Regions from separate parts of the Pseudochrobactrum algeriensis genome, predicted to be linked through region 1. Evidence: predicted binding sites of a transcription regulator. Region 1 holds the regulator's gene; each other region holds the start of a gene.
The links. Region 1 encodes LexA, which represses DNA repair genes until DNA is damaged. Its sites were predicted from a motif close to TGTTCNNNNTGTGTTCNG; they were not measured.
Positions count from the first base shown of each region.

Region 2: a site for LexA is predicted at 2,415-2,432, ahead of recA (recombinase RecA). Genes of this name have one in related genera too.
Region 3: a site for LexA is predicted at 5,138-5,155, ahead of uvrA (excinuclease ABC subunit UvrA). Genes of this name have one in related genera too.

Region 1 covers NZ_CP075361.1:1,346,285-1,354,610, reverse strand. The annotation lists gene trpC (indole-3-glycerol phosphate synthase TrpC) at 1-415, shown strand, start outside; gene moaC (cyclic pyranopterin monophosphate synthase MoaC) at 419-895, shown strand; gene KHQ09_RS08330 (molybdopterin molybdotransferase MoeA) at 929-2,149, shown strand; gene lexA (transcriptional repressor LexA) at 2,356-3,078, shown strand; gene KHQ09_RS08320 (ComEC/Rec2 family competence protein) at 3,291-5,834, opposite strand; gene gltX (glutamate--tRNA ligase) at 6,092-7,510, shown strand; gene gltA (citrate synthase) at 7,892-8,326, shown strand, end outside.
Region 2 covers NZ_CP075361.1:1,717,575-1,725,900, forward strand. The annotation lists gene alaS (alanine--tRNA ligase) at 1-909, opposite strand, end outside; gene recA (recombinase RecA) at 1,207-2,292, opposite strand; gene KHQ09_RS10130 (YiaD family glycine zipper/OmpA-like lipoprotein) at 2,613-3,275, opposite strand; gene KHQ09_RS10135 (ABC transporter ATP-binding protein) at 3,516-4,517, opposite strand; gene KHQ09_RS10140 (Gfo/Idh/MocA family protein) at 4,580-5,647, opposite strand; gene KHQ09_RS10145 (carbohydrate ABC transporter permease) at 5,644-6,483, opposite strand; gene KHQ09_RS10150 (carbohydrate ABC transporter permease) at 6,494-7,423, opposite strand; gene KHQ09_RS10155 (ABC transporter substrate-binding protein) at 7,596-8,326, opposite strand, start outside.
Region 3 covers NZ_CP075361.1:1,922,989-1,931,314, forward strand. The annotation lists gene KHQ09_RS11035 (multidrug effflux MFS transporter) at 1-1,003, shown strand, start outside; gene KHQ09_RS11040 (inositol monophosphatase family protein) at 1,051-1,875, opposite strand; gene ttcA (tRNA 2-thiocytidine(32) synthetase TtcA) at 1,888-2,745, opposite strand; gene KHQ09_RS11050 (DmpA family aminopeptidase) at 2,963-4,078, opposite strand; gene uvrA (excinuclease ABC subunit UvrA) at 5,360-8,281, shown strand.

The DNA of each region.
Region 1 (8,326 bases):
TCAGGTCTATGAAGCACGTCATTGGGGTGCGGATTGCATTCTCATCATCATGGCAAGTGTTGACGATGCTATGGCACAAGAGCTGGAAGACACAGCCTTTTCGCTTGGCATGGATGCATTGATCGAAGTGCATGATGAAGCGGAGATGGAACGGGCACTCAAATTGTCTTCACGCCTGCTCGGCATCAACAACCGCAACCTGCGTACTTTCGAAGTTGATCTTGCAGTTTCTGAGCGTCTGGCAGCCATGGTGCCGGATGACCGCCTGCTGGTTGGTGAAAGCGGTATCTTCACCCATGATGATTGCCTGCGTTTGCAGAAATCCGGCATCTCCACCTTCCTGATCGGTGAAAGCCTGATGCGCCAGCAGGATGTGGCCAGTGCAACCCGCAAACTCCTGACCGGCAAAGAGTAAATTATGAGCAAGCTGACACATCTCGATGAAAGCGGCGCTGCGAATATGGTCGATGTCGGCGACAAAGCCGAGACTATGCGCATTGCGACCGCATCGGGTTGTGTCACGATGCAAAAACAGACGCTTGAGCTGATCCTTTCCGGCAATGCAGCCAAAGGCGATGTAATCGGCACAGCCCGTCTTGCCGGTATTATGGCCGCAAAGAAAACATCTGATCTGATACCGCTTTGCCATCCATTGATGCTGAGCAAAGTCTCGGTTGATATCGAGCCGGATGAGGCGCTGCCTGGTTTGCGGGTCAGTGCGACAGTCAAACTGACCGGCAAAACCGGTGTGGAAATGGAAGCGCTCACAGCTGTCTCCGTCGCCTGCCTGACGATTTATGATATGGCAAAAGCTGCCGATAAAGGCATGGTCATCGGCAATATCGCCGTCGACAGCAAAACCGGCGGTAAATCCGGTGACTGGCAGCGCTCTTAGCATATCGCTCTTATTTTTTACGGGGTAGGTTTCATGGCATTATTACCGGTTGATGAGGCTTTGCGGCTTTTGCTCGCGGATAAAATGCCTTCCGGCCATGAGCACGTCGCTCTGCATGAAGCCGGTGACCGTGTTCTTGCTACTTCGATCTTTGCCTCATTCAATCAACCGCCTTTTGATGCCTCGGCTATGGATGGCTATGCCATTCGCTTTGCTGATGCAGAACAACTGCCGGTGACACTGAAAGTCATCGGTGAATCTGCTGCAGGCAAAGGCTTTGACGGTACAGTCAGATCCGGTGAGGCTGTGCGTATTTTTACCGGTGCGCCAATGCCTGCCGGTGCCGACACGATTGTCATTCAGGAAGACACGCTGCAGGAAGGCAATCTGGTCACATTGTTACGGGATGTGGGCAAGAGCCGTCACATCCGTTTCAGCGGGCTGGATTTCAAAGATGGCGAATGTCTGCTGCAAACCGGTCATCTGCTTGATCCGGCATCGCTCTCTTTGGCTGCAGCGTCCGGCCACGCACAATTGCAAGTCTATAAACGCCCTAAAACAGCTATTCTTGCTACCGGCAATGAGCTTGTGCCTGCGGGCACTGTTCCTGCGGCAGATCAGATCGTCAGCTCCAACAGTTATGGTGTCGCAGAAATTGTACGGCGCAATGGCGGCACGGCAGATGATCTGGGCATTGTGCCGGATGATTTGGCCCTTATCGAACAATCCATTCGCAATGTTGCAGCTTCGGATGCAGATATTCTGATTACGCTTGGCGGCGCATCCGTCGGCGATCATGATCTGGTGCATAAAGCACTGACCAATTGCGGCGTTGAACTCGGCTTTTACAAAATCGCCATGCGTCCGGGCAAACCGCTGATGTTCGGCCAGCTGGATCGCGAAGGCAAAGTGCCCCTGCTCGTTCTTGGTCTTCCAGGTAATCCGGTTTCCAGTCTCGTTTGTTCCTATGTGTTTCTGGCGCCGCTGGTTGCGCGTCTGGCAGGCAAAGCCGCGACCACCTATATTGCCGGCGCCAGACTGGCACAGGACATGGCTGCCAATGGCAACCGCCGCGATTATGCCCGTGCGGCACTAACCCGCAACAGCGATGGCGAGTTACTGGCAACGCCTCTGCCGGTGCAGGATTCTTCCATGCTGACCGTCATTACCCGTGCGGATGCTCTGCTGATCCGTGAGCCCTTTGCGGAAACAGCTAAAGCCGGTGATCGCTGTCAAATCCTGATGATACGCTGAAATCCTTTAAACAATCGGATTAATCACTTTTAAAGCCTTGCAGAACAATACTGGAACATATAGTGTTCGTTCTGGGTTTGTTTTAAAAATTGATTCTCGCAACCGCGCCCCGTGCATGCGGTTATGCGTTTAGTCCGCACGACTTCATTATCTGCCACCATAATTTCAGTAAACGGCAGATAATATAAAGGCTTTGGGAGCGTATAATGCTGACGCGTAAACAACATGAATTATTGCTGTTTATCCATGACCGCCTGAAGGAAAGCGGCATTCCCCCTTCGTTTGACGAGATGAAAGAGGCGCTCAATCTCGCTTCCAAATCCGGCATTCACCGTCTGATTACAGCTCTGGAAGAACGCGGTTTTATCCGTCGTCTGCCAAACAGAGCGCGTGCGCTTGAAGTTGTGCGTTTACCGGATTCGATTGCACCAGGTCTCAACAGCCAGAAAAAATTCTCACCAAGTGTCATTGAAGGCGATCTCGGCAAAAAGAATGTCACCGAACTGCCTAAAAAAGCAGCGTCTGCAGCCGATCCGGAAGCACCTGCCGGTATCAGTGTTCCGGTGATGGGGCGTATTGCAGCCGGTGTACCGATTTCTGCGATCCAATCCCAGACCCATATGATTACCCTGCCACCGGAAATGCTTGGCAGCGGTGAGCATTATGCGCTGGAAGTTAAAGGCGACTCGATGATCGAAGCCGGTATTCTCGACGGCGATACAGTGATTATCCGCCGTGGTGATACTGCAAATGCCGGTGAAATCGTTGTGGCTCTGGTCGATGATGAAGAAGCAACACTCAAACGCTTCCGCCGCAAAGGCGCATCTATTGCGCTTGAAGCTGCCAATCCGGCCTATGAAACCCGTATTTTCGGTCCTGACCGCGTACGTGTTCAGGGCAGACTGGTTGGTCTGGTACGCCGCTACTAATATGCCAGCGGAGCGGAAACCGGCATTACTGCCGGTTTTCAACTACAGGCAGTTTATTGCTCCTGCTGCATATTCTTGCATGGGCAATAACGGGCCATTTTAAGTATTGCACCTCCCGATACAAATAGTGCCCTACAAGCTATTTTCGCTGCACTATTATGCTGTGACTACGCATTCATAATAGCTACGGTCAGAAAAAGGTGTGACAGTTCTTATTTTGGATCTTCCAGATTGCGGGCAGCACGGGACCAGAGGCGGTAGCTATGCCAAGGTCGTTGCGGCTCTCCCACTGCAAACACGACCTGCGCCTGTTCCGGCTTATATGCCAAACCAGCTTGATGCACTTGCGCCTTTATAGTCGCACTTTGCTGCATAGTTGGAAAAAGAGTTTGTGCTTTGTCTGTATGCTTGTGGCTATCCGGTTTCAGATAAATCTCTGCCACGCCTTGTAGTGCCAGTTGCTGGCGGGTGATGATAACAGGGGCACTTCGCGTTACTGCCCCTGTAATAATGCTGGCTTTTCTATCGGGACAAGACAGGTTTCCCGCATAAGCGAGAACGATAATATCACCGATATTACAGGCAATATCTGCCGCAGACCGGTTTTCCGCATAGATCAGCACCTGCCCGTTTTGCAGATCAAAACTGCATAACCCGTCCTCACAGACAAAACCTCCGGAATTTGCCGCGCTGCTATTATCCGGCGTTTTAACCTCATGGATTCTGTAGGCCTTGCGCCAGTTATCCGTTGTGAACGCAGCCGGTCGCGCACGGTTTACATAAAGACTATTGTTCTGGCGGACTGCAACCAGTCTGGCATCTTCCGAGATAATAATATCCGGCAAAGTGTTCATACTCAGTACAATCCCGCCAAGGATCAGAAAGAACAGCGATATCAGCCGCAAATGACTGGTAAAGATCATTGCTGTAAGCATTGCCGCTGTCCAAAGCAACAATACCGGCACGGGCAACAGGCCGGGGACCAGATCAGGGGAAAGTCCGGCAACAAAATGCGCAATCCATTTGACCAGCTCAATGCCTTTGCCCATCACCTGTAAAGGCAGCCATTCCAGTCCTAAAGGCATCAGCAGCAGAGATAGCACAGCGAAAGGCATAATCAGTACCGAGATCACCGGCAGTGCCAGTGCATTTCCCAGCATGCCAAGCGGTGCCATATTGTTAAAATGAAAGGCTGCAAAAAGCCCGCTGGCCGTACCGGCTAAAAGCGAAGTCGCCGCAATCCCGCCAAGCCAAATCCTGAGCTTACCCCCCAATGTCGTCTGCCGCATTACCTGTTCATTGCTTTGTCTCTTGCGTAATTTCCACCATGCAAAGCCTGCAATCAGCGCACCGGTTGCCGAGTAAGACATCTGAAAACTCGGCCCCAGAATTTCATGCGGTGTCACAAGAATACTGAACAGCGCTGCAATCGCCAGATTGCGCAAGGTCAGAGCTTTACGATCTAAAATCACCGCACAAAGCATCACGGCCAGCATGATAAAACTACGCTGTGCCGCCACATCTGCACCCGACAAAGCCAGATAAAAACCGGAAGAAAACAGCGAAATCAGTGCGGCGATTTTCTTCACCGGATAATACAGCGCTAAAGACGGGAACAGTCCCGCAATGCCACGCAGGCTCACCATGACAATAGCTGCTGCCAGCGCCAGATGCAGGCCGGAAATTGAGAGAATATGCGCCAATCCTGCAATGCGCAGCGCCTCATTGGTTGTCACGCTGATCCCTGCACGCTGGCCGGAGATCAGCGCTGCTGCCACCGCCCCTTCTTCGCCGGGCAATGCCTGCATAATCCGCCCGCCGATTACAGCCCGTATCTGACCGGTCAGCGCCTCAATTGAAGCAGTCCAGCTCTTTGATACTGCATCACCTGCAAAGTCATCATCGACCAGTTTCGGCACGCCGAGATAAAAGCCATTACCGCCAATGCCGCGAAAATATCCATGAAATGCGAAATCATACTGCTCGGAACGTACCGGCCCGCCATGGGGACGCAATCGCACCGCTCCTTTCAGAACAGAACCGGTTTCAGCCTGTGCAGGTAAATCACGGGCAGAGAGCCGCAACCGCTGCGGCGCATAGCGCAAATGCGGTTTTTCCGTTGTCAGCACATCGGCAACAATACGCCAGCGTCCGGCTTTGCCATTGTCTTCAGCCTCCTGCTCGAGCGAGACAATCCGCGCCGTCAGAGTGGTTGAAACAGAACTGCCAAGCATTTGCGTTGCATAGCGCTGCGTCTCCCATTTCGCAGCCAGCATACCGGTCATAAAGGCTAATATCAGTATAAGGCTGATGCGCCTTATCAGCGTATCCCGCAGCAAAAACAGCAGCCAGCCGAACAGACATGCCGGCACAAACAGCTCTATCCAGTATGGTTCGGCCTTCAGGGAAAAATAATGAACCGCCCCTGCTCCACTCGCAACGGCCAACAACAGGAAAACCGTCCCGCGTTCATATTCAAACAGCAGAGCATCACAGATATTATCCAGAAAACGCTGCCAATATTCCCGCAGATTGAGCCGGATGATCCGTGCCCGCTTTCGTCCGCTATAAACAGCACCATCATCGGGGATAATCTCTGCATCCGGCACCGGAGCAAAACCGAGCATGAATTGCTCGGCAGTTAATCCGCTGCTATGCTTCGACCGGACAGCAGCACTCCCTGACCCGCCATCATCATGACGGGACTCAGTCTTGCTTGCCTGATGGCCACATTCACCGCCATAACCATTCGCCATGCTGTCTGAATTGCCCCCGCACCTGACAGCTGCACAATTATACGTCCAAAACAGCCTATTTCACGCAGGAATCTTGCATTGAGCGGCGTTAAACACCGGTTCTGCGCTTTGATTTTTGCATCAAGTCTTGCACGTTGTGCTGCCTATGCTACATGAACAGCACAAGAAATCGAGAGGCGGCCAGTTACATTCTTTAGCCGATATATTCGGATATAAGCGTAAGATCCTGTAACCTTGCCGCAGATACGGAGCGACTGATGTCATCACCCGTTATTACCCGCTTTGCGCCTTCACCGACCGGCTATCTGCATATCGGTGGCGCTCGTACAGCGTTGTTTAACTGGCTTTATTCCAAACATACCGGCGGCAAGATGCTGCTGCGCATTGAGGATACCGACCGCGAGCGCTCCACAGAGGCGGCAACGGCAGCTATTCTTGAAGGTCTGACATGGCTCGGCCTGACATGGGACGGCGATGCCATCTCCCAGTGGGAACGCGCACCGCGCCACCGCGAAGTTGCTGAAGAACTGGTGAAAGCCGGTAAAGCCTATTATTGCTATGCCTCACCGGAAGAACTGGACGCAATGCGTGAACTGGCGCGTGCTGAAGGCCGCCCGCCGCGCTATGACGGCCGCTGGCGTGACCGCGATCCGTCGGAAGCACCGGCAGGTGTGAAGCCGGTTATCCGCATTAAAGCGCCGCGAGAAGGTGAAACCGTTGTGCTGGATGATGTGCAGGGCGAAGTCCGTTTCCCGAACAAGGATCTGGATGATTTCATCATTCTGCGTTCCGACGGCGCGCCAACCTATATGCATGCGGTTGTGGTCGACGATCATGATATGGGCGTTACCCATATTATCCGTGGTGACGACCATCTGACCAATGCCGCCCGCCAGACTGTTATTTATCAGGCAATGGGCTGGGATGTGCCTAAAATGTCCCATATCCCGCTGATCCATGGTGCGGATGGTGCCAAGCTCTCCAAGCGTCACGGTGCGCTCGGCGTTGAGGCCTATCGTGCAATGGGCTATCTGCCTGAAGCACTGTGCAACTATCTGGTTCGCCTCGGCTGGAGCCATGGTGATGATGAAATCATGACCATTGAGCAGATGATTGAATGGTTTGATACCAAAGACATCAACAAGGGCGCATCGCGTTTTGACTTCCAGAAACTGGAAGCCATTAACGGTCACCATATCCGTGCCAGCGATTCAGAAACGCTTACCAAGGCGCTGATCGATGTTCTGCCTTATATTGAAGGTGGTGCAGAATTGCAGGCTCTGCTGACCGATGAGCGCCGTGCGCAGCTTGTTGCAGCAATGCCGGGTCTCAAAGACCGTGCAAAAACGCTGGTGGAACTGGCAGACGGTGCGAAATTCCTGTTCGTTTCCCGTCCGCTGCCGCTGGATGAAAAAGCTGCAAGCCTGCTCAATGATGAAGGCCGTGCAATACTCAAAGATGTGTTGCCGAAGCTGGAAGCTGCCGAGTGGAATGCTGATGCGCTGGATGCCGTTGTCCGCGCCCATGCGGAATCAACCGGCCTGAAGCTTGGCAAAATTGCCCAGCCTCTGCGTGCGGCCCTCACCGGCCGCGCCACTTCACCGGGCGTTTTTGACGTTCTGGTGGTTCTGGGTCGCGAAGAAGCGCTCGGACGTATTCAGGATCAGGTCGTATAAAGCCTGCCAGAAGCCGTGTTCTTTCAACAGAATACGGCTTCAAACACGTCCTGAACACAGGAGTGTGATTTTCAAAAACCGGCCTCTGTCGTAAGAATGGCTAATTGACAGAAATTTGTTCAGAAAAACGCAAATTTCCACATTGCAACCTCCAACATTTACGATAGTTTGAGCCATAAATTTTGCAGGCCGTCATTCACAAATATCATGAATTTTGAGTGACGGCGGCTTAAGGATATTTTTCAAACTGGCAGCGCCGGTAAAAATACCCTAACTGTATGTTTCTATGCATAAGACTAAACCGAAACACCCGTTTTCGGCATTATGCTCCAAATTTACTGCTATCCACGAGCAGTGAGCGCGATGATGAAAGGAACCAGTATGTCTAATACGACAGCGACAATCACGCTAAATGGCAATTCGACCGAATTGCCGGTCCGCAAAGGTACAATCGGACCAGATGTCGTCGAAATCGGCCCGCTTTACAAGAATACAAATTCCTTCACATACGATCCTGGTTTCACTTCAACCGCTTCCTGCGAATCCAAAATCACTTATATTGACGGTGACGAAGGCGTTCTCCTGCATCGCGGCTATCCGATCGAACAGCTCGCCGAACAGGGCGATTTCCTTGAAACCTGCTACCTGCTTCTCTACGGCGAACTGCCAACCAAGACCCAGAAAGCAGACTTTGACTACCGCGTGACCCGCCACACTATGGTGCATGAGCAGATGTCGCGCTTCTTTACCGGCTTCCGCCGCGATGCGCATCCGATGGCCATAATGGTTGGCTGCGTTGGCGCCATGTCCGCCTTC
Region 2 (8,326 bases), 370 kb from region 1:
GCGCAGCACATAACCACGACCTTCATTGGACGGCAAAACACCATCGGCAATCAGGAAGCTGGCAGAACGCAGATGATCCGCGATCACGCGATGGCTGGCACGCTGTCCGCCTTCAGCTTTCACGCCGGTTGCTTCTTCCGAAGCACGGATCAGTGCTTTGAACAGATCAATATCATAATTGTCGTGCACGCCCTGCAAGACGGCAGCAACACGCTCCAGCCCCATACCTGTGTCGATCGACGGACGCGGCAGGTCAATGCGCTCTTCTTTTGTAATCTGCTCGAACTGCATGAAAACGAGATTCCAGATCTCGATGAAACGGTCACCGTCTTCATCAGCTGATCCCGGAGGGCCACCCCAGATATGGTCGCCGTGATCGAAGAAGATTTCCGAGCAAGGGCCGCAAGGGCCGGTATCACCCATCGACCAGAAATTGTCATTGGTTGCGATACGAATGATACGATCATCCGACAGACCGGCGATCTTCTTCCAGTAATTCGCAGCATCGTCATCCGTATGATAAACGGTAACAAGCAGCTTATCTTTGTTCAGACCAAATTCTTTGGTGAGCAAATTCCATGCAAAGGTAATTGCCTCTTCTTTGAAATAATCGCCGAAGGAGAAATTCCCCAGCATTTCAAAGAATGTGTGGTGGCGTGCAGTATAGCCGACATTATCCAGATCATTATGCTTACCACCGGCGCGCACGCATTTCTGCGCAGTTGCAGCACGGCTGTAAGGGCGCGTTTCAAGACCGGTAAAGACGTTCTTGAACTGAACCATACCGGCATTGGTGAACATCAAAGTCGGGTCATTGCGTGGCACAAGCGGGCTCGACGCCACCGCTTCATGGCCATTCTTACGAAAATAATCGAGGAATGTTGACCTGATCTCGTTAACGCCGCTCATTATTCACCTTTGGGTTCTGCCCGATTTAAACCGTAGTAACACGGCCTGTCATATCTCAAATAAGTATGGGATCCGGTTTGCGCAACAGCTTGATCCGGCCAGATAATTACCCGATCGCCTTCAGCATGTAACCATATCCGTTATTGTTACTGCCTGCTTTTAAACAGATGATCATGCAGTGTCCAGATATCCGCCCATATATCTGCATGCATTGAAGTGCCGCAGCAACAAAATACCCCGCATCACGGCATGTAATGCGGGGTATTGCGATCTTATCAATGATCTGAGCGCAATCAATTACGCTTCAGCGGCATCCGGTGCATCATCTGCACCGCCGCCATTGTCGAGCATCTGCTCGGCAATCAGACCGGCATTCTGACGCAAAGTCAGCTCGATCTCATTAGCCACTTCCGGATTTTCCTTCAGGAAGTTTTTCGCATTGTCGCGCCCCTGACCAAGGCGCTGCGAATTATAGGAGAACCATGAACCGGATTTCTCAACAATACCGGCCTTTACACCAAGATCGATCAGCTCACCGGTCTTGGAGACACCCGCACCATACATGATATCGAACTCAACCTGCTTGAACGGAGGAGCCAGCTTGTTCTTAACAACCTTAACGCGGGTCTGGTTACCTACGATTTCATCGCGCTCTTTGATCGAACCAATACGACGGATATCCAGACGAACCGAAGCATAGAACTTCAGCGCATTACCACCGGTGGTAGTTTCAGGCGAACCGAACATCACACCGATCTTCATACGGATCTGGTTGATGAAGATAACCATCGTATTGGACTTGGAAATCGAAGCGGTCAGCTTACGCAGAGCCTGACTCATCAGGCGTGCCTGAAGACCCGGCAGGGAATCGCCCATCTCACCTTCAATTTCCGCACGCGGTGTCAGAGCCGCAACGGAGTCGACAACCAGCACGTCAATCGCACCGGAACGCACAAGCGTATCCGTGATTTCCAGTGCCTGCTCACCGGTATCCGGCTGCGAGATCAGCAGGTTTTCAAGATCAACGCCGAGCTTGCGGGCATAGACCGGATCAAGTGCATGTTCCGCATCCACGAAGGCACAGATGCCGCCTTTTTTCTGCGCCTCAGCAATTGTATGCAGCGCCATTGTTGTTTTACCCGAGCTTTCAGGCCCGTAAATTTCAACAATACGCCCTTTAGGCAAACCACCGACGCCCAGCGCAATATCTAGAGACAGCGAACCGGTCGGGACAGTTTCAATTTCCACTACCTTGTCATTCTGGCCAAGGCGCATGATCGAGCCCTTACCGAATGAGCGCTCAATCTGTGACAGTGCCGCGTCCAGAGCCTTTGATTTGTCCACTGATTTATCCTCAACAAGTCGTAATGAATTCTGAGACATTTTACACTATCCCTTTGCGTCACTTGAAGTCCGCAGAATGAAACTTTATGGATAATATGTATCCTATTTGTTCTCAATCTGCAATAGGATTAAGTCATTGATTTTAAATCAATATAACATTTTGTTCTTCTGATGTTCTAATTTATAAATAATGCAACGCTAAAAAAGATTTCGAAAATTAAAACAAGACGGGAACGAATTTAGCCAAACGTCGATTCGATCATATTGTCGTACCGGCACAGACTTAGCCCTCTTCCAGCAGGCAATAAAAAACCGCCCCGGCATGACCGGAGCGGCTCTTTGAAACAGCTTTAAAAGCCTTACACGCCTTTGAGCGGAGAAATCTCGATTTCCACGCGACGGTTCTGCGCACGGCCATCCGGTGTTGCATTGGAAGCAACCGGCTGGGTTGAGCCGAAGCCCATAATCGCAAAACGACGGCCATCGATGCCCTGACCGCTCAGATAATTACCAACGGACATAGCGCGGCGCTGCGACAGGTTCTGGTTATGTGAAGCAGAACCGGTTGAATCCGTATGACCTTTAATATCAACCAGTGTCTTGTCGAATTTGCGTAGAACAATCGCCACTGAAGACAGTGTCGAATAGAATTGCGGCATTACAACATCCTGATCGGTGTTAAAGGTAATGCTGGAAGGCATGTTCAGAATGATGCGATCACCGTTACGGGTAACCGAAACGCCGGTTCCCTGCAGCTGCGCGCGCAGCTCATTTTCCTGACGATCCATATAGTTACCGATTGCACCGCCACCCAGCGCACCAAGACCGGCACCGATCAGAACAGCATTACGCTGCGCAGTGCTCGAGCCGCCGACCATCAGACCGCCCAGCGCGCCGACAGCAGCACCAATACCTGCACCGCCGGCGGTGTTGGAGATCTTCTGTTCGCCTGTATAAGGATCTGTTGTACAACCGGCCAGAAAGGTCGCTGCGGTTGCGGCAATAGCAATCTTTTTCAACATGGTTCAATTTTCCTGATTCAAGATGTGCCGCAGGATAACGGCAAATACGGCAGCATGTTGGTTAATTTTGGACGTAAGGTCAAATTCATATCGCGAAAAGCATGTTTTAAAGTTTCACACTTCAATAAACACGCTTTAAAGCTGATAATTACATCCATAATTGCCCGTAATATTGGGCAATGCAGAAGTGCAACCGGAAAATCCGCAAGGATTTTGCTGTTATTTCAAGAATCGCAGCACTTAGCGGATCGCACGCCCCTCGCCGTCAAAACGGTGAATTTTATCACTCTCCGGCGTCGCATAAATGACAGTTCCCGGTTCCACGCGATACTGGCCGAAAATACGCACTGTCAGCAGCCCTGCAGTTTCGGTATCCAGATAGACATTGGTATCAGCACCAAGTTGCTCAACATGAACAACAGAGCCTTTCCACTGACCTGAATTACCATCCAGCGTAATATGTTCCGGCCGGATGCCGATGCGCTTTGCCTGACCGTCATTCAGCGCAGCAGCATCGACGAAATTCATCTTCGGTGAACCGATAAAGCCCGCAACAAATTCATTATCCGGTGCATTATAGAGATCCATCGGCGCACCGACCTGCTCAATCTTACCGGCATTCAGCACAACAATCCGATCAGCCAGTGTCATCGCTTCCACCTGATCATGAGTCACATAAATCATGGTTGCAGACAGCTGGCGATGCAGCTTGGCGATTTCCAGACGCGTATTCACACGTAATGCTGCATCAAGATTGGAAAGCGGCTCATCGAACAGAAACAGTTTCGGCTCGCGTACCAGTGCACGGCCAATCGCCACACGCTGACGCTGACCACCGGAAAGTTCGGCCGGACGGCGCTGTAGATAGCTTTCAAGCGAAAGCATGCCGGAAGCCTGCGTAACCCGCTCACTAATTTCAGCTGCCGGTTTACCAGCCTGTTTAAGACCCAGCCCCATATTGGCTTCAACTGTCAGGTGCGGATAGAGCGCATAACTCTGAAACACCATGGCAATACCGCGCTTGGCAGGCGGCGTCTGATTAACCACCTGATCGTCAATACGCACTTCACCGGAATTGGCATCCTCCAGCCCCGCAATAATACGCAGCAGTGTGGATTTTCCGCAGCCAGACGGTCCGACGAAAACGACCAGTTCCCCGTCCCGCACATCCAGATCGATACCTTTGATAATATCGACCTGACCATATGATTTACGGATATTATTGAGTTTCAGAGTTCCCAAAGTCGTTTTCCTGTCAGAATGTTTTCAAGGCCAAAGCTACGCAATGCAAATCGCAGGCTGTTTTATAATTTCACAGCCAGACCGCTGCGCACGCTTTCATCCGCCGCAAGACAAATACGCAAAGACTGCACTGCATCATCCATATGGCGGGTCAGATCAATATTCTCTGTGATTGCCTTGAGCATAAAAGCCTGTTCGCGGTCACACAGTTCCTGATGATCCGGCTCACCCTGCATGGACAAAAGCTCATCCTGCTTTTTGAATTTGCCGTCAGCATCCGTTTCAGCCTGATGCACACGGATGACCGATGTCTTGGTATGGGTGTTAATGTCAGCAGAACTCGCGCCTTCTTCCATCACGATGGAAACACAGCCCTTCGGCGAGATCACATCTTTCACGAAGAATGCAGTTTCCGACATCATCGGCCCCCAGCCCGCTTCATACCAGCCCACCGAGCCATCCGCGAACAGCACCTGCAAATGGCCGTAATTATACATGCCTTCCGCAACTTCATCGCTCAACCGCACGCCCATGCCGCGCACTTCCACAGCTTTGGCATCGGTGATCTGGCACATCACATCCAGATAATGTACACCGCAATCGACAATCGGCGATGTGGTTTTCATCAGCTGTTTATGGGTCTGCCAATGGGCGCCGCTGGACTGCTGGTTCAAATTCATACGGAAAACATAAGGCCCGCCAAGATTGCGCGCCTCTTCAATCAGACGTACCCATGACGGATGATGGCGCAGAATATAGCCGATCACCAGCTGGCGGCCTGTTTCCTTGGCTTTTGCAACCACACGTTCAGCATCAGCTACGGTAGTCGCCAGCGGTTTTTCAACGAAAACGTCACTGCCTGCTTCCATTGCCATGATCGCATAATCCGCATGGCTGTCCGAATAGGTCGCAACACAAACCAGATCAGGCTTCAACTGCTGCAAAGCCTCTTCATAGGAGGTCAGCAGCGGATAGGAGCGCAGCTCTTCAGGCAGATTGATGCTTGAGCGATTGACCAGACCGACAATCTCGAAGCCCGGATTTTTATGATAGGCCAGCGCATGGCTAAGCCCCATATTCCCCAGACCGGCGACCATTACGCGCAGTTTTTTTGCCCCGACTTCACTCATTTGACTGCTCCTGCGGTAATGCCGCGAATTAACTGACGGGAGAATATGAAATACAGGATCAGTACCGGCAGGATTGCCAGCGACAGCGCGGCCAGAACCGCATTCCAGTTGGTTACATATTGCCCGATAAACATCTGTGCGCCCAGCGTAACGGTTTTGGTTTCCTCAGACGGCGCAAGGATCAGCGGGAACCAGAGATCATTCCAGATCGGGATCATCGTAAACACCGCAACTGTTGCCATAGCCGGACGTACCAGCGGCAGCACGAGGCGGAAGAAAATGCGATACTCACTCAGACCATCCATACGGCCGGCATCTTTGAGATCTTTCGACACCTGCCCCATAAATTCAGACAGGATGAAGATCGCCAGCGGCAAACCCTGTGCCGTATAAACAAGGATCAGTGATGTCAGCGTATTCACCAGACCACTGGCAACCATCAGCTCCAGAATGGAAACGGTGCCGAGGCGGATCGGGATCATGATGCCCAGCGCCAGATATAGCCCCATCAGCGTATTGCCGCGGAAGCGATATTCCGACAGTGCGAAGGCGGCCATTGCCCCGAAAATCAGCACCAGCGCAATCGCCACCACGGTGACAATCATACTGTTTTGGAAATAGAGGAAGAAATTCCCCTGTGATGTGACTGTCTGATAGCCGATAAGACTGAATGTTTCCGAATTCGGCAGCGACAAAGGCGAGCGAAAGATTGCCGCCTTGGTCTTGAAGGAGTTGATGATGATAATCACCACCGGAAACAGGGCGATCAGCGTATAGAGGATAAGGATCGCATGGGCGGCGATACTGCGTACCGGAGACTGTGTTGCGCGGCTCATATTAATATCCTCAGAACTGGTAGCGACGCAGACGTCGCTGAATACCGAACAGATAGACACAGACGCCGATCAGAATGATGAAGAACATCAGCGAGGCGATCGTTGCACCCATATTCTTGTCGCCAACCTGAAGCTGGAAGCCGAAGAAGGTGCGGAACATGAATGTGCCGAGAATATCGGTGGAATAATTAGGCCCTGCCAGCGCACCCTGCGCCGAATAGATCAGATCGAACGCATTGAAATTGCCGACAAAGGTCAGAATGGAGATAATCCCGATGGATGGCAGGATCAGCGGCAGTTTGATCTTCCAGAACTGCGATGCGCCGGTAATCCCGTCGCATTCCGCAGCTTCAATAATCTCGTCAGGAATAGACAGCAGCGCCGCATAGATCAGCATCATCGGAATACCGATAAACTGCCAGACCGAAATCAGGCCAAGGGCTGTCAGCGCATATTCTTTCTGGCCGAGCCATGGTGCGAACAGGCTCTTCAGCCCAACCAGATCCAGCATATTCGGCGCCACGCCCCAAAGCGGTGACAGGATCAGCTTCCACACGAAGCCGACAATCACAAAGGACAGAATGGTCGGAATGAAAATCGCCGAGCGGTAGAAAGCGGCAAAGCGCAATTTCGGATGGCTGAGCAATGCGGCAAGCAAAATACCGATCGGGTTCTGCACCACCATATGGATGATAAAGAACCACATATTATTGCCCAGCGCGTTCCAGAAACTCGCCGACCAGCGCTCATCACCGAGCAATGTGCGGAAATTATCCAGACCGACAAAAAAGCTTTCCTGATTTTCAACGCGGAACAGCGACAATTGCATGGTTCCGAAAAGCGGCAGGATCATAATAGCCGTATAAACCAGCACCGCCGGTGCCAGAAAAACCGCTATATGCCAGCGGAAAGGCGGTTTGCTTGTCGAATTTCGCGCCATACCGGTCGTAAGCTTTCAAACAGGGCATTTCCGGCAGAGCAACTTTCGTCTTGTGCCGGAACATGCATAAAAAACAGGTAACAATAATAACTGGCAAAAAGCCACCCGCCTGCTCCGCACCACATCTTCATCAGACAGTGGCACGGGTTGCGGCGAATGGCTTTAATTCATGTTATTTCGCAGGCTTGTACCAGCTGTCGAGGCCTTTTTGCAGCTTTTCGCCGGCCTGTTCAGGTGTCACTGTACCATTGATAACATTCGCGGATTCAATCCAGGTTTCGTTTTCCAGATTTGGTGTACCGCGTGAGAGGATCTGGTAGGTCGAACGGATGGTCGACTTACAATCCTTACGCCAGCCAACCATTTCCGCAGCCAGCGGGTCTTCCAGTTTGATTTCATTGGAAGACAGGCTGAAGAAGCCCGGCAGCGCATTTGCATAAATGGTTGCGAATTCATCCGATGCCACCCAGTTCAGGAACTTGGCAGCCGCTTCCGGATTTTTTGTCTTGGCATTCATGCCGATACCCAGATCGTTGTGATCGGAGATATAGCAGGTGTCGCCGTCTTTACGAACCGGAGGCGGAAACGCGCCCATTTTGAAATCAACCTGCGGGTTGAAAACGCTGATTTCCCATGAACCGGTCGGATAAATTGCGGCGCGGCCGAGGGTGAACAGGTTCTGGCTGTCCGGATAGGTCTGTGCTTCGAAACCGTCGCCCAGATAATCTTTCCATTTTGCAAGGGTCTTATAAGGGTCAACCCAGTCTGCATCGGTCAGCTTCTGTGTACCGGCGATCAGAGCCTTACGGCCTTCCTCACCCTTCCAATATGTCGGGCCGATATTCTGATAGCCCATCGTTGCGGCTTCCCAAAGATCTTTGGTGCCCATAGCCATCGGAATAT
Region 3 (8,326 bases), 580 kb from region 1:
GCTGATCGGTATCGGCATTTATGTCGTCACCTCGCTGGCCTGCGTCTGGGTGCCGGAATTCAATATGCTGCTGGTTCTGCGCTTCCTGCAGGGGATCGGTGCCGCAGCTACCCGCGTCATGACTGTTTCGATTGTGCGTGACCGCTATTCCGGCCGCGCTATGGCTGAAATCATGTCGCTGGCGATGATGGTTTTCATGATTGTTCCGGTGATTGCACCGGCGACCGGTGAAGTCATTCTGATCTTCTCCGAATGGCACATGATCTTCGGCTTTATGGCTTTGTTTGCCTGTGTGATCGGCTTCTGGGCCTATTCCCGTATGCCGGAAACTCTGGCACCGGAAAACCGCCGTCCTTTCACAGCCAAATCCATTATCAGCGGCTTCGGCATTGTTATCGGTAACCGCGTGGCATTCTGCTACACGCTGGCTGCATCCTTCATGCTCGGCTCGCTGTTCGGCTTCATCAATTCTGCACAGCAGATTTATGTCGGCATTTATGATCTGGGGCGCGGCTTTCCTGTCGCTTTTGCTGCCGTTGCCGCCTTCATGGCACTGTCCGCCTTCCTGAATTCACGGATGGTCGGACGTTTCGGCATGCGCCGGATTTCGCAGGTATTGCTGATTACATTTATCAGCCTCAGCCTGCTGCTGTTCCTGCTGTCGGTGTTTTTTGAAGGCCCTGTGCCATTCCCGATTTATATCGTGATTTTTGCACTGATTATGTTCTGCTTCGGCTCTATCGGCGGCAACTTCAACGCCTTGGCGATGGAACCGCTCGGACAGGTTGCAGGCACAGCTTCTTCCGTTCTCGGCTTTGTACAGTCACTGACCGGTGCAGCCATCGGTATGCTGATCGGCCAGTCCTTCAACGGAACAACCGTGCCTATGGCACTTGGCTATTTCATTGTCGGTGCTATTGCGATGGTGTTTGTGCTGATTGCAGAACAAGGCAAATTGTTCCGCGCGGTATCGCCTTCACCGCAGCATGTGATTGAGAAATAAAAGAAAAAGGCCGCTTAATGCGGCCTTTTTCTTTATAGAACAGATAATTACTTCTGCCACAGCGCCTGTTTGATCGCCTTCCAGCTGTCTGCATCAGGTGCGATAATCAAACCGCCATCAACATGACCCGGTCTATAAGCACTGCCGTCAAGCCGCGCAGTATAACCATCGGCTTCCTGATGGATCAGATTGCCGGGCAGATGATCCCAAGGCATCAGCTTGTTATAGACCGCAAAATGCGCGGAACCGGTGGCAATCACGCGATATTCATGCGCTGCACAGCGATAGCCGAGATGCGAGAGAAACTTCGCCTGATTACCGGCAACCAGCGTACGATCCGGCTCCGGCAGATATTGCCATGACACACAGCCGGTCATTTCTTTGAGCGCCGGAGCGTCAGCAACACGCACTTTATGTTCACTGCCATCGGCACGGCGGATATAGCTGCCCGCCCCTTTAACGCCGATCAGCCAGTCACGCCCCATCGGATCATAGATGATACCGGCAACGGTCTCGCCTTTGATATTAACCGAGAGCATGACACCGAACAGCGGCACACCGGATGCGAAATTGAATGTGCCATCCACCGGATCAATGGTGAAAGCCAGATCCGCAGAATTCAGACCATCCAACAATGCCGGATTGTCACTACAGGCTTCTTCGCCAACGATCATCGCACCGGCAAAGCGCTCACGCAGAGCAGCGGTGATCACCTTTTCCGAATTAACATCAGCCTCAGTCACCAGATCAGCAGCCGAGGTCTTCTGACGGATATCGCCACTGTCCAGCCGGCGAAAGCGCGGCAGAATTTCAGTATCAGCGGTCGAGCTGAGCAAATCAGCCAGCCAGTTAATCTCGCGATGATCAAACATTGTCTGCTTCCGTTATTCTTCTGAGGAGGAGGATAGTTCCGGCGCTACCAGCGACGCAAAATCAAAAATCTTACGATCCAGCAAATGGCTCGGGCGCACATTGGCCAGCGCGCGGATCATCGTATCTTTACGACCCGGCATACGCTTTTCAATATCGGTTAGCATCGCCTTCATCATATTGCGCTGCAAACCGTCCTGACTGCCGCACAGATCGCAAGGAATGATCGGGAACTCCATTGCTGTGGCAAATTTTGCCAGGTCATCTTCCGCCGCATAGGCCAGCGGACGCAAGACCAGCAAATCGCCTTCATCATTCAGAAGTTTCGGCGGCATAGAAGCCAGACGGCCACCGTGGAACAGATTCATGAAAAAGGTTTCGAGAATATCTTCCCGATGATGGCCGAGAACCAGCGCCGAGCAGCCCTCTTCACGCGCAACTCGGTAAAGATTACCGCGGCGCAGACGGGAGCAAAGTGCACAATAGGTCTGGGTTTCCGGCACCTTATCCGTCACAATCGAATAGGTGTCCTGGTATTCAATACGGTGGGTAATCTGATTTTTGGTCAGATAATCCGGCAAAATATGTTTCGGGAAATTCGGCTGTCCCTGATCGAGATTACAGGCAATCAGATCAACCGGCAGGAGACCACGCCATTTCAGATCAAGCAGCAGCGCCAGCAAGCCGTAAGAATCCTTGCCGCCGGACAGTGCCACCAGCCAGCGGTCGCCCGGACGCACCATGGCGAAATCATCCATCGCCTGACGGGTCTGACGCAGCAGGCGCTTGCGCAGCTTGTTGAACCCGACCGAGGACGGCACATTGCGGAACAGCGGGTGACAACCGTCTCCGCCCATATCCTCATCACTCATGGATACATAATCATCCAGTTCCTGACTGATATCGGAAACCGGCGCAGGTTTCGCCAATTTGTCCTGCAAATCTGAACCTGTATCGCCGTTCAGGGCTGTGTCGTGAATATTCATAATATCTCTGCTGCAAAAAACTGCTGTTAGAGCCTCGAATAAAGCGAACTGCCCCTGTTCGCAACAAAGAAGCGGCTTTTCAGCCACCTCCCGGTCACAAATTTCATTCAGAGTGTCTGTTATACTTCTTCATAACTTCAACAAGCCGGTCATGCGGAAGCGCGTAGGAGATATTATCGTCACGCCCTTTCATTGTTTCCGCAGCAATCATCGCATTGATAATCGCCTCTTCGGTTGCCAAAGCAGCAGCCTGAATGAGCGGATCCATTTTATTATTGGAGACCATCTCCATTTGTGTAGTCTCCTCACGGCTGAAAGCATCCGGATTGGCCGTTGAAAACGCGATAAAAATATCGCCGCTGCCATTGGCTCCAAAACCACCGACACGACCAATGCCAACAGGCACACGACGTGCCAGCCGTTTCAATTGATGCGGCAGCAGCGGCGCATCCGTTGCCACGACAACGATAATCGAGCCGCTCTCCTCACGCGTCCATGAGGTATCCTGCATCAGCTCGGTGATTTCCTCACCGACAGGCACACCGGCAATCATCAGATCCTGCCGTCTGCCGAAATTACCCTGCACCAGCACGCCGACAGTATAGCCGCCCTCTTCTTCGCTCAGTTTACGGGAGGATGTGCCAGTGCCGCCTTTAAAATGAAACAGGTTCATACCGGTGCCACCGCCGACATTACCTTCTGCAATTCTACCGCCAGCAGCATTATCCAGCGCGGCATAGACATGTTCTTTCTTCACATGCATGCCGTTGATATCGTTCAGGATACCGTCCCATGTTTCAGCTACCACCGGCAGCAGCCAGTAAAGGTCTTTGAAATGCGGCCCCGTCAGATCATTATCAATCAGCCATGAAACTACAGAATCCCGCACCACGCCAACGCTATGCGTATTGGTGATCGCTATCGGCCCCTCAAGAAAACCGCTCTCCTCCACCCATGTTGTGCCGGTCATCTCGCCATTACCGTTGAGAGAATACCAGCCGGAGAACACCGGATTGAATGTCTTACCCCGTGGCAGAATGGCCGTAACGCCGGTGCGTGCAGGGCCTTTACCGGTCTCTAACTTGCCCTCACCCTCGATAATCGTCGAATAACCAACCGTCACGCCTTCAACATCAGTAATGGCATTATTCGGGCCGGTTGTGCCTGTAAACGGAATACCGAGATCACGCGCGCGCGGTTTATGCGATGTGCTTGTCATTAAAATTATTTCCATATTCTGCAATCAAAACAATTCCGCCAGAAGCAGGAGCCGCCGCTGTCGCAAACTGTCTTCAGGCAAAAACACAGCGTCTTTGCCCTGATTTTTGAGAACCCTCCGTGGCGGTATGTCGTCATGCTCCCCGATACCACCACCGGCATATAAGCACCGCAAATTTACCCGCGCAATTGCTTTCACCCGCCGTTACCGGCGGGTTTATGTCATAATCACTATGTCGGGGGAGAAGATTAATAAGGGAAGAGGCACATCTGCCTCGGCAATAAGTTTATACAACATACAAAAATGCCCTGCCGCTCACTTATTTTGGCGCGCAGGGCTTTTGATTGGGGTTCATCCCATTTTGTCGGTAGTCATTCGCCGACAAGCTTTCAGAAAGCTGCCCTGAAGGCAGGTTATCTGCAGAAATGATAAATTGTTGCTCTTTCGATAAAACCACACTTCAACTTTCATTTGTGACAGTCTGGCTCTGAACCGCAGATATAGCATTCAGCTATAATTTTCAGAACCTTACCACTTTCAGCAAATCCTATATTCTGCGATTTGCTGCCGAAGCACACAGACCGGTGAATATAGTCATTGATCTTTCTATGCATACTATCTTCACAGATAGTCCTTACAGAAATCCGGTAGTTTCAGAAAAAACATTATTTTTCGACGATACAATATCGTCATGCATGGTCAGGTGGACTCATCCTTATATTCCTCCTGTTTCGCGCGGAACAGTATAAGTTCCTGTCTGGGCTTTCGCCCGTCTTCAGCTGTTCGGGACTTTACATCCCTTTCCTCCGCTGATGCTGAAGACAATTTCAGTGTGCTCTCAGGACAGCGCATCGTCAACTGATAGGTTTTCACATTATATTACATCGTCATTTGATGAACTTAGAGCATTTCACAGTCAAGTTGGATCAACTTGACGCCCGTGACAATGCGACCAAATAAAGAATCTAGAGCGAGTGCTATGATCCAATCTGGACGTAAACCGCTCTAGACAAGAAATTCTGCTTTGCTGCGATTACAACCAAAATCTGACTGGACTTAAGTTCATATTTTGTTCTATAACCTTTTGCAAAATTGCGGGAGAGCGGCTGGACTGTCATCGGTGCAGCGCGGTTCCGCAAAACAGAGTACAAATCCGGTCAATATTGAGTTTAAGCAGAGCGCACCTATATAAATGTCTGAGTTTTGGCTGAGACATTGTAAATCCTGCCATTCTCCTGTTTCCGGCCAAATTGTTACGCACCAACCGCAGGCACAATGCTGATGAGCGATCAAAAATTTATTTCCATTCGCGGCGCCCGCGAACATAATCTGAAAAATATTGATATTGATCTGCCGCGCGACAAGCTGATTGTCATGACCGGTCTGTCCGGTTCCGGTAAATCATCGCTCGCTTTCGACACGATTTATGCGGAAGGTCAGCGCCGTTATGTCGAGAGTCTTTCAGCCTATGCGCGCCAGTTTCTGGAAATGATGCAAAAGCCGGATGTTGACCAGATTGACGGTCTGTCACCGGCTATTTCCATTGAACAGAAAACCACCAGCCGCAACCCGCGCTCAACGGTCGGTACTGTCACCGAGATTTACGATTATCTGCGCCTGCTCTATGCGCGCGTTGGCGTACCTTACTCCCCTGCCACAGGCCTGCCGATTGAAAGCCAGACAGTCAGCCAGATGGTTGACCGTGTGATGGCTTTTGAAGAAGGCACCCGCCTCTATATCATGGCGCCGATTGTACGCGGCCGTAAGGGGGAATACCGCAAAGAGCTCGCTGAGCTGCAGAAAAAAGGCTTCCAGCGCGTCAAAATTGACGGTGTTTTCTATGAAATCGCCGATGCACCGGCACTGGATAAAAAATACAAGCACGACATTGATGTGGTGGTTGACCGCGTTGTGGTGCGTCCTGATCTGGCTTCCCGCCTAGCCGACAGTCTGGAAACCTGTCTGCAACTGGCTGAAGGTCTGGCGATTGCAGAATTTGCGGATAAGCCGCTGCCACCAGAAGAAACCGCAGCAGACAGCGCCAATAAATCCAAAAACGACACCCATGAGCGCGTGCTGTTCTCCGAGAAGTTTGCCTGCCCTGTCTCCGGTTTTACCATTGCCGAGATTGAGCCGCGCCTGTTCTCCTTCAACAATCCGTTTGGTGCCTGCCCGACCTGTGACGGTCTTGGTTCACAGCAGGCCATTGATCCGAACCTGATTGTGCCGGATGAAACCCTGCGCATGAAAGACGGTGCAATCGCACCTTGGGCAAAATCCTCTTCGCCTTATTACAATCAGACTTTGGAAGCACTGGGTAAAGCCTATGGTTTCAAGCTGACAGATAAGTGGCAGGATTTGAGCGAAGATGCCCAAAAGGCTGTGCTTCATGGTACCAAAGGTAAAGAAATTACCTTTGTTTATAAGGACGGCTCACGCTCTTACGAAACCACCAAGACATTTGAAGGTGTTATTCCTAATCTGCAGCGCCGCTGGAAGGAAACCGATTCCAACTGGTCGCGTGAAGAGATTGAACGCTATATGTCTGCCACACCTTGCCCTTCCTGTGCAGGCTATCGCCTGAAACCGGAAGCACTGGCGGTTAAAGTCGGCATGATGCATATCGGCCAGCTGACAGAAATGTCGATCCGCAATGCAGACCAGTGGTTCAGCACAATCGACCAGCAGTTCAATGACAAGCAGAACGAAATTGCCGCACGTATTCTGAAAGAAATCCGCGAGCGTCTGCGCTTCCTCAATGATGTAGGGCTGGATTATCTGTCACTGTCGCGTAATTCCGGCACGCTTTCCGGCGGTGAAAGCCAGCGTATCCGTCTGGCTTCGCAGATCGGCTCCGGCCTGACCGGCGTTCTCTATGTGCTGGATGAACCATCCATTGGTTTGCATCAGCGCGACAATGCACGTCTGCTCGACACGCTGCGTCATCTGCGTGATCTCGGCAATACCGTAATTGTGGTTGAGCATGATGAGGATGCCATCCTCACAGCCGATTATGTCGTTGATATTGGTCCGGCAGCCGGTGTTCATGGTGGTCAGATTATTGCTAAGGGTACACCGTCCGAAGTGATAAACAATCCAAATTCTATCACCGGCAAATATCTGTCCGGTGCTATGCAGGTTATGGTTCCGGCAGAACGCCGTAAAATCACTAAATCCAAACGCATTAAAGTTGTTGGTGCCCGCGCCAATAATCTGAAGAACGTAACCGGTGAAATTCCGCTCGGTACCTTTACCGCAGTAACCGGCGTATCCGGTGGCGGTAAGTCCACCTTCCTGATCGAAACCCTGTATAAAGCTGCTTCACGTAAAATTATGGGCTCCCGCGAGCATCCGGCCGAACACGACCGGATTGAAGGTCTGGAACTGCTGGATAAGGTGATCGATATCGATCAGTCACCAATCGGCCGTACGCCGCGTTCCAATCCGGCAACTTATACCGGTGCCTTCACACCAATCCGCGACTGGTTTGCCGGTCTGCCGGAAGCAAAAGCACGCGGCTATCAGCCTGGCCGCTTCTCATTCAACGTCAAAGGCGGACGCTGTGAAGCCTGTCAGGGTGACGGTGTCATCAAGATCGAAATGCACTTCCTGCCTGATGTTTACGTGACTTGTGATGTTTGTAACGGCAAACGCTACAACCGTGAAACACTGGAAGTTCTTTTTAAAGGCAAGAGCATCGCCGATGTTCTTGATATGACGGTTGAAGAAGGTGTGGAATTCTTCGCTGCGGTGCCAAGCATCCGCGACAAGATGGAAACGCTGAACCGCGTTGGCCTTGGCTATATCAAAATCGGCCAGCAGGCGACCACGCTCTCCGGCGGTGAAGCCCAGCGTGTTAAACTCGCCAAAGAACTATCTCGCCGTGCAACCGGCAAGACGCTGTATATTCTTGATGAACCAACCACCGGCCTGCATTTCCATGACGTTGCCAAACTGCTGGAAGTGCTGCACGAGCTTGTTGATCAGGGCAATACGGTTGCTGTTATCGAGCATAATCTCGAAGTCATCAAAACCGCTGACTGGGTATTGGATCTGGGCCCTGAAGGCGGTGACGGCGGTGGTGAGATTGTGGCCGTCGGTCGTCCGGAAGATATCGTCGCCGAACCGCGTTCTTATACCGGCCACTTCCTGAAGGAACTGCTGGAACGTCGCCCTGACGGCAAAACACTCGCAGCTGAATAAATAAAAACGCCGCCTGATAAAACAGGCGGCGTTTTTATTAAATGA